One region of the Mesorhizobium sp. M1088 genome, then DNA from elsewhere that is predicted to be linked to it. Evidence: predicted binding sites of a transcription regulator. Region 1 holds the regulator's gene; the other holds the start of a gene.
What was found. Region 1 encodes HrcA, which represses chaperone genes, less so after heat shock. Its sites were predicted from a motif close to GTTAGCACTCNCNNNNNGNGAGTGCTAAC; they were not measured.
Positions count from the first base shown of each region.

Region 1 (6,153 bases):
TCGACGATGCCGCCCTTGCCGGTCATGACGAAATTGGCGTCGGTGCCGGCCGAGGAATCCTCGATGTAGTCGAGGTCGATGACCGGCTGGCCATCATGGATTCCGCAGGAGATTGCCGCAACGTGATCCTTCAGCACCTTGCTCAGGCTCGCCATCTGGCGGGCTTCCATCCAGCGCAGGCAGTCGTAGAGCGCCACCCAGCCGCCGGTGATCGAAGCGGTGCGCGTGCCGCCGTCGGCCTGGATCACGTCGCAGTCGACGGTGATCTGCTGCTCGCCGAGCGCCTGCAGATTGACCACGGCGCGCAGGGAGCGGCCGATCAGCCGCTGGATTTCCAGCGTGCGGCCGCCTTGTTTGCCGGACGAAGCCTCGCGGCGCATGCGCTCGCCGGTCGAACGCGGCAGCATGCCGTATTCCGCCGTCACCCAGCCCTTGCCGGAGTTGCGCATCCAGCCCGGCACCTTTTCCTCCAGGCTGGCCGTACACAGCACATGCGTGTCGCCGAACTTCACCAGGCACGAGCCTTCCGCATGCTTGGAGACGCCGCGCTCGAAGGAGATGGGGCGCATTTCGTCGAATTGGCGTTTGGAAGGGCGCATTCAGGCTTCTTTCTTTCTTCGGAATCTTGGCCGGGGAATCTTGGCCGGCTTGTAGCCGCACGGGGCGTGACGCGCAAAGGAAAATGGACCGGTTGCGCCGACACCGCGGAAGTCTATATCTTCGGGGCGGAGGTTTTGGCTCGAAATGACAAAGGCAGTCGATCCCGGTTTGCAGTCGCACGTGCTCCCGTCGCACGCGCTGCAATCGCCCGCGCTTCAATCGCTCGACATGCGTTCGCGCGACATCTTCCGGCGCATCGTCGATTCCTATTTGAGGGATGGCGAGCCGGTCGGTTCGCGCAGCCTGTCGCGCATCCTGCCGTCGTCGCTGTCGCCGGCCACCATCCGCAACGTGATGAGCGACCTTGAGCATCTCGGCCTGATCTATGCGCCGCACATTTCGGCTGGCCGGCTGCCGACCCAGGCAGGCCTGCGCTTCTTCGTCGATGCTTTCATGGAACTTGGTGACCTCTCCGACGAGGAGCGCCGCACCATCGAGGCCCAGGTGCGCGCCTCCGGCTCGGGCGCGACGCTGGAGCATATGCTGACCGAGGCCAGCCAGATGCTGTCCGGCATGTCGCGCGGCGCCGGCCTCGTGCTCGCCGCCAAGAATGAGGCGGCGCTTAAGCACATCGAATTCATCCAGCTCGAGCCGACCAAGGCGCTGGCCGTGCTGGTCTCGCAGAACGGCGACGTCGAAAATCGCGTCATCGATCTGCCCGCCGGCATCACCATCTCGCAATTGCACGAAGCCTCTAACTTCCTCAACGCCCATATCCGCGGTCGCACCCTGGCCGAGGCGCGGGTCGAGATCGCCCGCATCAAGGAAGAGACCAGGGCGGCCCTCGACACGCTGTCGCAGGATCTGGTCGAGAAGGGCCTGGCGGTCTGGGCAGGCGCTGAAAGCGGCGTGCCTGGGCGGCTTATCGTGCGCGGTCGCGCCAATCTCCTGGAAAACGTCACTGCCCAGGCCGACATAGAATTGCTGCGGCATCTGTTTGAGGATCTGGAGACGCAGGATGGGCTGATCCAGCTTCTCGACCTCGCCGAGGCAGGCCCAGGCGTGCGCATATTCATCGGTTCGGAAAACAAGCTGTTTTCGCTGTCTGGCTCCTCGCTGGTGGTGGCACCCTATCGCGACAAGGACGCGCGTGTCGTCGGTGCGCTCGGCGTCATCGGGCCGACGCGGCTGAATTATGCGCGCATAGTACCGATGGTCGACTATACGGCGCAGCTGATTTCGCGCATGCTGAGCTAGGAGCCGCCGCGGGCCTGCCGCAAGGAGGAGAAAAGAATGGCGCTGGAATCGTTCAAGGCCCAGATCAGTCTGCTGCTCGAAGAAATGATCAACCAGCCAGAGGATCAGCACGAGGTACAAGAGCAGTTGCGCGAGAAGCTGCAAGAGATGCGGGCGATGGGTTTACCGCTGCCGGCCGATCTGGTCGCGCTGGAAAAGCGCCTCGACGACGACTTTTACGCCTCTGGCAACTGAACGGGTTCGGCTTCAAATCCTCGTGTGCTGGACGGCCGCTTGGAACGATCAATGCCTGATGCCGTTTGCCCCTGTTCGAGGCGTATCCCGGAGGACGTTGATGATCCGACCTGGCGGCTTTGCGGCCTTGGCCGCTGCCCTCCTTGTTGCGACACCGGCAGCCGCCCAGCAGGCGGACCAGAATGTGCTCAAAGGCGAAGCCGCGTTTGGCGATTGGCACGCCGACAGGCCTGGCGTCCGACGCCTGATTGGGCCGCGAGACATGCCGGCAGCCGACCCCGCCCAATCCGCTTCGAACGGCGCCGGCGTGGCGGAACGGCCCGAAAGCGCCAAGCCAGAATTGCCGTCGGGCTTTTCGGCTGAAATGATCGTATCCGGCATCGTCAATCCACGTGTCGTGCGCGTCGCTCCGAATGGCGACCTGTTTGTTGCCAACAGCCATGCCGACCAAATACGCGTCTATCGTCTCGCCGAGGGCAGCGCCAGGCCCATCGAGAAAGCGATCTTCGCCAAGGGGCTCAATTATCCCTACGGCATCGCCTTCTATCCGCCAGGAGACAAACCGCAATGGGTTTATGTCGCGAACAGCGACAGCATCGTCCGCTTCCCCTATCGCGATGGCGACCTGAAGACATCCGGCAAACCAGAAACCATTGTCGCCCAAATCCCGTCGGGTGGTCACACGACCCGCGACATCGCCTTCTCGCAGGACGGCAAAGCGCTTTATTTGTCGGTTGGCTCCGCCTCGAACGTAGCCGAGGATATAGGCAAGGAGCCGGATAGCGGCCTCGACGCCTGGGCCAAATCAAAGCCGCTCGGGGCGGCCTGGGGCTCCGAGGACGGCCGTGCCGATGTGCTCGCCTTTGACCCGGATGGGAAAAATCCGCGAACTGTCGCCACCGGCCTGCGCAACTGTACGGGCATGACCGTGCAGCCCGCCACCGGCGCATTGTGGTGCGTCGTCAATGAGCGCGACGAACTCGGCGACAATGTGCCGTTCGAATTTGCAACGGCGGTCAAGGACGGCGGATTCTATGGTTGGCCTTGGTACTACATCGGCAATAACGAGGATCCGCGCCATCAGGGCGAGCGGCCAGACCTCGCCGGCAAGGCCACTGTCCCCGATGTATTGATGCAGGCGCATTCGGCGCCGATGAATATAGCCTTCTACGACGGCAAGAACTTCCCGGCGGATTATCAGGGTGACGCCTTCGTCGCCATGCATGGTTCGTGGAACCGTGGCGCTAGGACCGGCTACAAGGTGGTGAGGCTCAAATTCAGGGATGGCAAGCCGACAGGCGAATATGAGGACTTCATGACCGGCTTCGTCATCTCGAACGACGCCGTCTGGGGCCGCCCGGTCGGTGTCGCGATGGCCAAGGACGGCTCCCTGATCGTCACAGAGGACGGTAACGGCACCATCTGGCGCGTTACCTACGAAGACGGCCGCTCCTGAACGGCGGTGTCGCCTGCTGCGCTGGCGCAATCGAATCCGGCCCGAGGGAATTCACCCAACTTCAACATTGTGCGACAAGCGCCAATCATGACACTCACCGGGTTCCTCGCCTATAGTGCTGCCCTCGGCATCGCCGCGGCCATCCCCGGCCCAGGCGTCACCGCGCTTGTTGCGCGTGCTCTGGGTTCCGGCTTCCACTCGTCGCTGGCCATGTCGTTCGGGCTGATGCTCGGTGACCTGACCTATCTCACTGCCGTGGTGCTCGGCCTGGCTTTCGTCGCACAGACTTTCGGCATGGTCTTCCTGGCCATCAAATGGCTGGGCGTCGCCTACCTCGCCTTTCTTGGCTGGCGTTTCTGGACGAGCGGCATCACGCCCGAAACGGTGGAGGCGAAGAAAGGCAAGGGCGGCTTGGCATCCAGCTTTGTAGCCGGCCTTGCCGTCACGCTCGGCAATCCGAAGACGATGATCTTCTATCTTGCCATCACCCCGACCATCGTCGATCTGAAGACGATCACGCTGGCCGATTACGGCATCCTCGTCGCGCTCACCATCGTCGTCCTGCTCGTCGTGCTGGTGCCCTATCTGGCGCTGGCGGCCAAGGCGCGCTGGTTCCTGAAGTCGCCGCGGGCGCTGAGGGCACTCAACCGCACCGCCGCCGGCTTTATGGTCGGCGCGGCGGCGGCAATTGCCGCCCGCCAATAGATCTCTTTCGCCAATCCGCCCAAGGATTGCCACCCCTTGCAAAGGCGGGGGTACTCAGCACGAACTTCACTCGGATATTTTTCGATCGACAGCCTATCTTGCGCGGTGGATGGCTCTATCCTATGCCCGCGCGACTCTTGCCGCTTTACCTCTGGGAGGAAATCAATGAACAAGCCCGCCACCCCCACACACGTGCCCGGCCGCGGCCGCATCTACAATTCGATCACCGAGACGATCGGTGACACGCCGCTGGTGCGGCTTGATAAATTCGCCAGGGAGAAGGGTGTCGTCGCCAATCTGCTGGCCAAGCTCGAATTCTTCAACCCGATCGCCTCGGTCAAGGACCGCATCGGCGTGTCGATGATCGAGGCACTGGAGGCTTCCGGCAGGATTACGCCCGGCAAGACCACCCTGATCGAGCCGACCTCGGGCAATACCGGCATCGCGCTCGCCTTTGCCGCCGCTGCCAAGGGCTACAAGCTGATCCTGACCATGCCGGAAACCATGTCCGTCGAACGCCGCAAGATGCTGGCTCTGCTCGGTGCCGAACTGGTGCTGACCGAAGGGCCGAAAGGCATGAAGGGCGCCATCGCCAAGGCGGACGAGCTGGCGGCAACGCTGCCCGACGCTGTCATTCCGCAGCAATTCGAAAACCCGGCCAATCCGGAAATCCATCGCCGCACCACGGCCGAGGAAATCTGGAACGACACCCATGGCGAAGTCGATATCTTCGTTGCCGGCATCGGGACCGGCGGCACCATCACCGGCGTCGGCCAGGTGCTGAAGAAGCGCAAGCCCTCGGTGCATGTCGTCGCCGTCGAACCGGAAGCCTCGCCGGTGCTGTCGGGCGGCCAGCCAGGCCCGCACAAGATCCAGGGCATTGGCGCCGGCTTCGCGCCAAAAATCCTCGACACGACGATCTATGACGAGATCGTCAAGGTCTCGAACGAGGATTCGGTTGCCAATGCACGGCTCGTCGCTCGGCTCGAAGGTGTGCCGGTCGGCATCTCGTCGGGGGCCGCCCTGCAAGCGGCGATCGTCGTCGGCTCGCGGCCCGAGAACAAGGGCAAGAACCTCGTCGTCGTCATCCCCTCCTTCGCCGAGCGCTATCTCTCGACGATCCTGTTCGAGGGATTGGGCGCTTAGACACGAGCGTTTTTGACCGGTCAGTAGCGATCCTTCGCGATGCCCTCCGACATCAAATACTCAGTATCACGCGTCGGCGTGGACCGCTGAAAAACCACCTGTGGCGGGCGTCGTTCGCTTGAGCGGCGGGTCACTTCCGTATCAATCGTCGCTGCCCGGCAGGTGGAGGACTTTATGTACAAGCTCTATACGCGTGCCAATACCGGCGGCTTTGTCGTCGAGGCGGCGCTCGCTTTGGCGGGCGTGCCTTTCGACCAGATCGACGTTCCGAAGGGCCGACCCGACCAGGCCTTTCTTGATATCAGCCCCTTGAACCAGGTGCCGGTCCTGATCTTGCCGGACGGACGCTCGATGACCGAATCGGCGGCGATCTGCATCCTGCTGGCCGAGCGCCACCCCGAAGCAGGACTGGCGCCCGCAGCAAGTTCGGCTGACCGCGCCGACTTCCTGCGCTGGATGTTTTTCATGTCCTCCGTCATCTATTCGGCTGACCTGCGGTTCTTCTACGCTCATCGCTACACGACCGATCCCCGGGGCGTGGACGCTGTCAAACAGGCGGCGGTCTCGGAAATGGATCGCAGCCTCGCCATTCTCGATGCCGCCCTCGACGGCCGCGACTGGCTGGCCGGCGACCAACTCTCGCTGGCCGACGTCTATCTCGTCATGCTGGTGGCCTGGCATCCGGAGGTCGCGAAGGTTCCAACCGCTTGGCCGAACATCGAACGCCTGTGGGCCAATTTGCGGGAACATCGGGT
Region 1 is NZ_JAMYMO010000006.1:142,241-148,393, reverse strand. Features, by position in the region: gene rph (ribonuclease PH) at 1-599, opposite strand, end outside; gene hrcA (heat-inducible transcriptional repressor HrcA) at 745-1,857, shown strand; gene NKH49_RS10265 (hypothetical protein) at 1,894-2,091, shown strand; gene NKH49_RS10260 (PQQ-dependent sugar dehydrogenase) at 2,192-3,547, shown strand; gene NKH49_RS10255 (LysE family translocator) at 3,635-4,252, shown strand; gene cysK (cysteine synthase A) at 4,418-5,398, shown strand; gene NKH49_RS10245 (glutathione S-transferase family protein) at 5,573-6,153, shown strand, end outside.

Region 2 (6,153 bases), on a different contig from region 1:
GAAGATACCGCGGCGGCTGTCTTTCAGGCTTGTTTCCGGCAGTGGCTGGTCAATAGCCGATGCCGCCGGGCGAAGCAGCGGCTTCCTTCGCCGGAACGTCGGTGATCATGGCTTCCGCCGTGATCAGAAGCGCCGCAATGGAGCCCGCGTCCTGCAGCGCCGTCCGTACCACCTTCGCCGGGTCGACGATGCCGGCCTTGATCATGTCGACATAGACCTCGTTCTGGGCATCGAAGCCCTGATTGTGATCCTTGCCCTCGGCGAGCTTGCCGACGACGATCGAACCTTCGACGCCGGAATTCTCGGCGATCTGCCGGATTGGCGCTTCAAGGGCCCTGAGCACGATCGAGATGCCTGCCGTCACATCGGCATTGGCTCCGGTCAGCCCCTTCAGCACAGCCTTGGCGCGCAGCAACGCGACGCCGCCGCCGGGAACGATGCCTTCTTCGACGGCCGCGCGCGTGGCGTTCAGCGCATCGTCGATGCGGTCCTTCTTTTCCTTGACCTCGGATTCGGTCGCGCCGCCGACGCGGATGACGGCAACGCCGCCCGCCAGCTTGGCGAGACGTTCCTGCAGCTTCTCCTTGTCATAGTCGGACGTGGTTTCCTCGATCTGCCCCTTGATCTGCTGGACGCGCGCCTGGATGGTGGTCTTCTCGCCGGCGCCGTCGATGATCGTGGTGGTGTCCTTCTCGATCAGCACGCGCTTGGCGCGGCCGAGCATGTCTATGGTGATGTTCTCCAGCTTGATGCCGAGATCCTCGGAAATCATCTGTCCGGCGGTGAGCACGGCGATGTCTTCCAGCATCGCCTTGCGGCGGTCACCGAAGCCAGGCGCCTTGACGGCCGCTACCTTGAGTCCGCCGCGCAGCTTGTTGACGACCAGCGTTGCCAGCGCTTCGCCCTCGACGTCCTCGGAGATGATCAGCAGCGGCCTGCCGCTTTGCACCACGGCTTCGAGGATGGGCAGCAGTGCCTGCAGATTGCCGAGCTTCTTTTCGTGGATGAGGACGTAAGGGTCTTCCAGCTCGGCACGCATCTTCTCGGCATTGGTGACGAAATAGGGCGAGAGATAGCCGCGGTCGAACTGCATGCCTTCGACGACGTCGAGCTCCGTTTCGGCGGTCTTGGCCTCCTCGACGGTGATGACGCCGTCATTGCCGACCTTGTCCATCGCCTTGGCGATCATGGCGCCTACGCTGGTGTCGCCATTGGCGGCAATGGTGCCGACCTGCGCGATCTCGCCTGAGGACTTGACCTTCTTGGCGCGCGCCTGGATTTCCTGGACGACGGCGCTGACGGCAAGGTCGATGCCGCGCTTGAGGTCCATCGGGTTCATGCCGGCGGCAACGAATTTGGCGCCCTCGCGCAGGATGGAAGCGGCAAGCACCGTGGCGGTGGTGGTGCCGTCGCCGGCAAGGTCGTTGGTCTTCGAGGCCACTTCGCGCACCATCTGCGCGCCCATGTTTTCGAACTTGTCGGAAAGCTCGATTTCCTTTGCCACGGCCACCCCGTCCTTGGTGACGCGCGGCGCGCCGTAGGCCTTGTCAATAATGACGTTGCGGCCTTTGGGGCCGAGCGTCACCTTGACGGCGTTGTTGAGGATTTCGACGCCGCGCAGCATGCGGTCACGCGCGTCGGTGGAGAATTTGATTTCCTTGGCAGACATGATCTTTTCCAGTTCGGTTGTCGTGGCAAGGCGCTTGCAGCGCCTGAATCAAAGCTCGGAGCGTCCTTTGCGCGCGCGCGGGAGGGCGCGCGGCCTTCCAATCAGGCGGCCTTCTTGGCAGCCACGGTCTTGTCGATGATGCCCGTCTCGCTTTTTTCGATGATGCCCATGATATCGGCCTCCTTCATGATCAGAAGGTCCTCGCCGTCTATCTTGACCTCGGTGCCGGACCATTTGCCGAACAGAATGAGGTCGCCGGCCTTGACGTCGAGCGGGATCAGCGCGCCGCTTTCGTCCCGCGCGCCCGGCCCGACAGCGATCACTTCGCCTTCCTGCGGTTTTTCTTTGGCATTGTCGGGGATGATGATGCCGCCCTTGGATTTGGTGTCGCTTTCGGCGCGCCGAATGACGACGCGATCGTGGAGTGGCCGGAATTTCATGGGGACTCTTTCTGGGGCCAGCTTAGGCGGCCGCCCCTCTCTATAGGCGCCCTGGCACTCGATTGATAGGAGCGCCAAAAAATATTCATAGGGCACATGAAATATTGAACGTATTATCTTGCCTGGTTATCCCCTGGTGTTCGGGCCTTGCCGAATATTAATGAAATTGAATTTCTATCTTTGAACACCTATTTTATGGTGAATTCACATTCACGACTTTCGCTGCAAGGGAGATTTTACCGATGGCCGAAGGCAATCAGAACATCATGGAAAAAGCTCAGGCCCGCTTCATGGAAAATCAAAAGAAGACGGCGGAGCGGAACAAAGCAACTGCCGAATATCTCTCGGAAGCCAAGGCGAGGAGCATCAAAACGGCAAGGCTGAGGGAATTGCGACTGGCCAAGGAAGAGGCGGACCGCGCGGCGGAAGCTCTGAATCCGGTCGCACCAAAGAAGAAGCGGGCGTCACGGGCAGTCAAGAAGGCCGTATCTGCATCGACGGAGGCGAAATCATGAGCCTGACATTTCCCAATCCCAGCCGCAGCTACGACGAGGCAAGCAAACGCATCCGCTTCGTCGGCCATGACGGGATGTTCCAGATTTCCTTCTCTGTCGCAACCGATGCCATCTCCAAGATGCAGCCGGGAACGGCGGCCTCAGAAGCTACCTACCTGGCAGCCTTCGACACGGCTTCCAACTCGATCCACGATGTCGCCAGGAATGCCTATGCCCGCACCCGCAGGAGCATATATGTGCTGACTGCGGCCGATTTTCGCTAGTCCGTCGCGATCCGTCCACAAGACGCTTTGTCAGGGCTTCCGGTCCGCCTTCGCTCGCCGCTTGACGTCGCGACCGTTCAGCCGGTCGACCATCGCGTCCGCATCGCGCGTGTTCAAACTGGCCGTGAGTTGCTGCTTGAGCTCGACCGGCTGGCCGGTGAAGACGTCGAAGACGGTCCAGCTGTGAGGATGTTCCATACGGAGCGCGTAGCGCTTTGCCATCTTGGGTCCTTTCGTTTCCGCCCAATCAATGAATGTCGCTCGATCAGGCCTGGGCGATGAAGAATACTGCCGCCACGACAAGCACCGTCCACAAAACGACGGACAGCTTCAGGGCCAGGCTACCGTACGCCGAGAGCACCTCCCGAGTGTGGTTGACCAGACTCTTGACGGTCATCGACATGGTCGACGCCGCAATCGCGACCGGCGGCGCCTTGGCCCCAAGCTTTCCGAAGACAGGCAGCAGCGACGGCTCGCGCACGAAAAACGACCTCGAATGTCTGGAAACCAGACATCGTCATAGCATCCTTTTTTCGAACTCCTGCATGCCAAATGACTTCGCGCAGGTTGGCATCACCCTCAAGGGTCCGTGGCGCGGACGGCCGGGGCGTCGCGCATTCCAGGAGCAGGGCTTATTGCCGAGATCATGAAGGTTCATAATCCGCATGAGACGCGCTGATTCGCGCTTTGGCGGGATGCCTTCATGCAACGCAGCTACGCAGCCGGGAGGTCGACGCGACGGACGAAGGGAAAGACGATGACCGCGCCGGCCGTCGAATTGCAGAAGGCCATATTCGAGGCAGTGAATGACGATCCCGATTTATCGGCGGCACTGGGCGACGCACGATTGTTCGACCGTGCGCCGGAAAATGTTGCGTTCCCCCACATGACCTTCGGCCGCACCAGCGTCTACGATTGGGCAACGGGAATGGAGAACGACGCAGAACAGTTGCTGACGTTGCATGTCTGGTCGAAATCAGAGGCCAGCAAGGAAACCAATGACATCATGGACCTTGTTAGCACCCGCCTGCGCGATACGGCTCTCTCGCTCGGCGAACATCGCCGCGCCTACCTCAAGCTCGAATTCGCCGAAGCCCGCTACGACGAGGACCTTTCGGCCCATCACGGGCTGCTGCGCTTCCGCGCCGTGATCAAGGACGAGGGCTGACCACCGGGCATTTTTTACAATCCGGCAATTTTGTTCTTGCTTTGTGCCGGCAGCTATGCTACTAATTCGCCTATGGTGCTGATGGCGCCAGCGACCCGCCGCAGAGGCGGGTTTTTATTTCCGGTCGGTTCGCCTGAATCTGCCTTCGGTTGCCGGATCGATTATCGAAGTCGGGGCAAACCTGAAGCGATTGCCTTTCACTGCCAAACGATGCCCGGTTGTCGGCGAAGGATCGGAGGGCTAGGTTAAACTTGGCAATTTCGCGGGATGGGCGGCGAAATGGCAATCCGGTAATCTCGCGCTTCAGGGGTGTGGCGGGCATGCATTCGAGCGTTCACCGTTCATATCACGTTCAGCACCGGCGCGTTAGAACGCTGACCATGAAAACCCTTCGCTCCCACTTCCGGACCGCGGCACTGGCGCTGTCAGCCGCCGGTCTGCTTGCGTCGCAGGCGATGGCGATCCCCGTTGTCGTGCCCGAGCAGCCCCAACCGGTCGTCCTCGCCGCCTCCGACTGCTATGCGATCGGCCAGCAGGTGGCCGAGCAGAATGGCGGCACCTTGGCCAAGGCCTCGCAGTCGACACGCGGCGGCCAGCCCGTCTGCGTCATCGTCGTGCTGGTTCCGGGCAAGGAAGGGCAGCGTCCGCGTCGCTCGGAGATCGTCGTTCCGCTGAACTGAACCGTGCCGTTTCCCAGACTGCCGGAATCGGCCTATATCTGAACAGCTTCAACAGGCCTTCCGCATGCGCGTACTCGTCGTCGAAGATGACAAGGATCTCAACCGGCAGATCGGCGACGCGCTGGTCGATGCCGGCTATGTCGTCGACCGCGCTTTCGACGGCGAGGAAGGGCACTTTCTCGGCGACACCGAGCCCTACGATGCCGTGGTGCTCGACATCGGCCTGCCGCAGATGGACGGCATCAGCGTGGTCGAGCGATGGCGGCGCGGCGGCCGCAAGATGCCGGTGCTGATCCTGACGGCACGCGACCGCTGGAGCGACAAGGTTGCCGGCATCGACGCCGGCGCCGACGACTACGTCACCAAACCCTTCCACATCGAGGAAATCCTGGCCAGGGTGCGGGCCTTGATCCGGCGTGCTGCCGGGCACGCTTCGTCCGAACTGACCTGCGGGCCGCTCCGCCTCGACACCAAGGCCTCCAAGGCCGACGTCGACGGCGTGCCGCTGAAGCTGACCTCGCACGAATTTCGCTTGCTTGCCTATTTGATGCACCACATGGGCGAGGTGGTGTCCCGGACCGAGCTGGTCGAGCATCTCTACGACCAGGATTTCGACCGCGATTCCAACACGATCGAGGTCTTTGTCGGACGGCTTCGCAAGAAGATGGGCATCGACATGATCGAAACTGTTCGCGGCATGGGCTACCGCATGCGTAAGCCGGAGGCGTAACGCGGAACCGCTGCCTACAAAACCCGCCGTCTCGAACACGCCGTCGCTGCGGTCATGGCCGCGTTCGGTGGCGTTTCGCGTCATCGCCTTTTCCACGGTCTGGGCGATCCTCACTCTGGTCGTCATCTTCACCTTGATCACCACGCTCTATCGCCAGGCCAGCGAGCGCGGTTTCGACAGCCTGCTTTCGGCGCATCTGTTCAACCTGATCGGCTCGGTCGGCGTTTCTGAAAGCGGCCAATTGACCGGCGCCCCCGACCTTGGTGATTTGAGGTTCTCGGAACCGAATTCCGGCTGGTACTGGTCGGTCGAGCCTGCCTCGGAAGGCGTGCACGGCGATCTCCATTCGTCGTCGATGACCAAGGCGATCCCGTCGCCAAGCGTTGCCGAGGTGCCCTTCAATGCCAGCTTCCAGCGCAGCTATTCAGCGGACGGCATCGAAGGCGAGCAGTTGGAGGTGTTCGAGAGCGAGTTCGTGCTCGATGCGAAAAACCGCGCCGCGCGCTTCCGCGTCATGGGCAACCAGACCGAGCTCGAGCAGGAAATCGCCACCTTCCAGCGGCGCCTTTTGACCTATCTGTCGCTGTTCGGCGTCGGCATGATCGCCATCAATGCGATTGCCATCCTGCTCGGCCTGCAGCCGCTGCGCCGGGTCAGGAATGCGCTTGCCATGGTGCGCGAAGGAACC
Region 2 is NZ_JAMYMO010000013.1:1,441-7,593, reverse strand. Features, by position in the region: gene groL (chaperonin GroEL) at 50-1,669, opposite strand; gene NKH49_RS17555 (co-chaperone GroES) at 1,771-2,109, opposite strand; gene NKH49_RS17550 (hypothetical protein) at 2,352-2,624, shown strand; gene NKH49_RS17545 (DUF1488 family protein) at 2,621-2,887, shown strand; gene NKH49_RS17540 (hypothetical protein) at 2,918-3,109, opposite strand; gene NKH49_RS17535 (hypothetical protein) at 3,153-3,368, opposite strand; gene NKH49_RS17530 (DUF3168 domain-containing protein) at 3,645-4,055, shown strand; gene NKH49_RS17525 (hypothetical protein) at 4,436-4,735, shown strand; gene NKH49_RS17520 (response regulator transcription factor) at 4,800-5,465, shown strand; gene NKH49_RS17515 (ATP-binding protein) at 5,476-6,153, shown strand, end outside.
Region 2: NKH49_RS17555 (co-chaperone GroES) is a predicted target of HrcA. The motif match lies at 2,160-2,188, and genes of this name have one in related genera.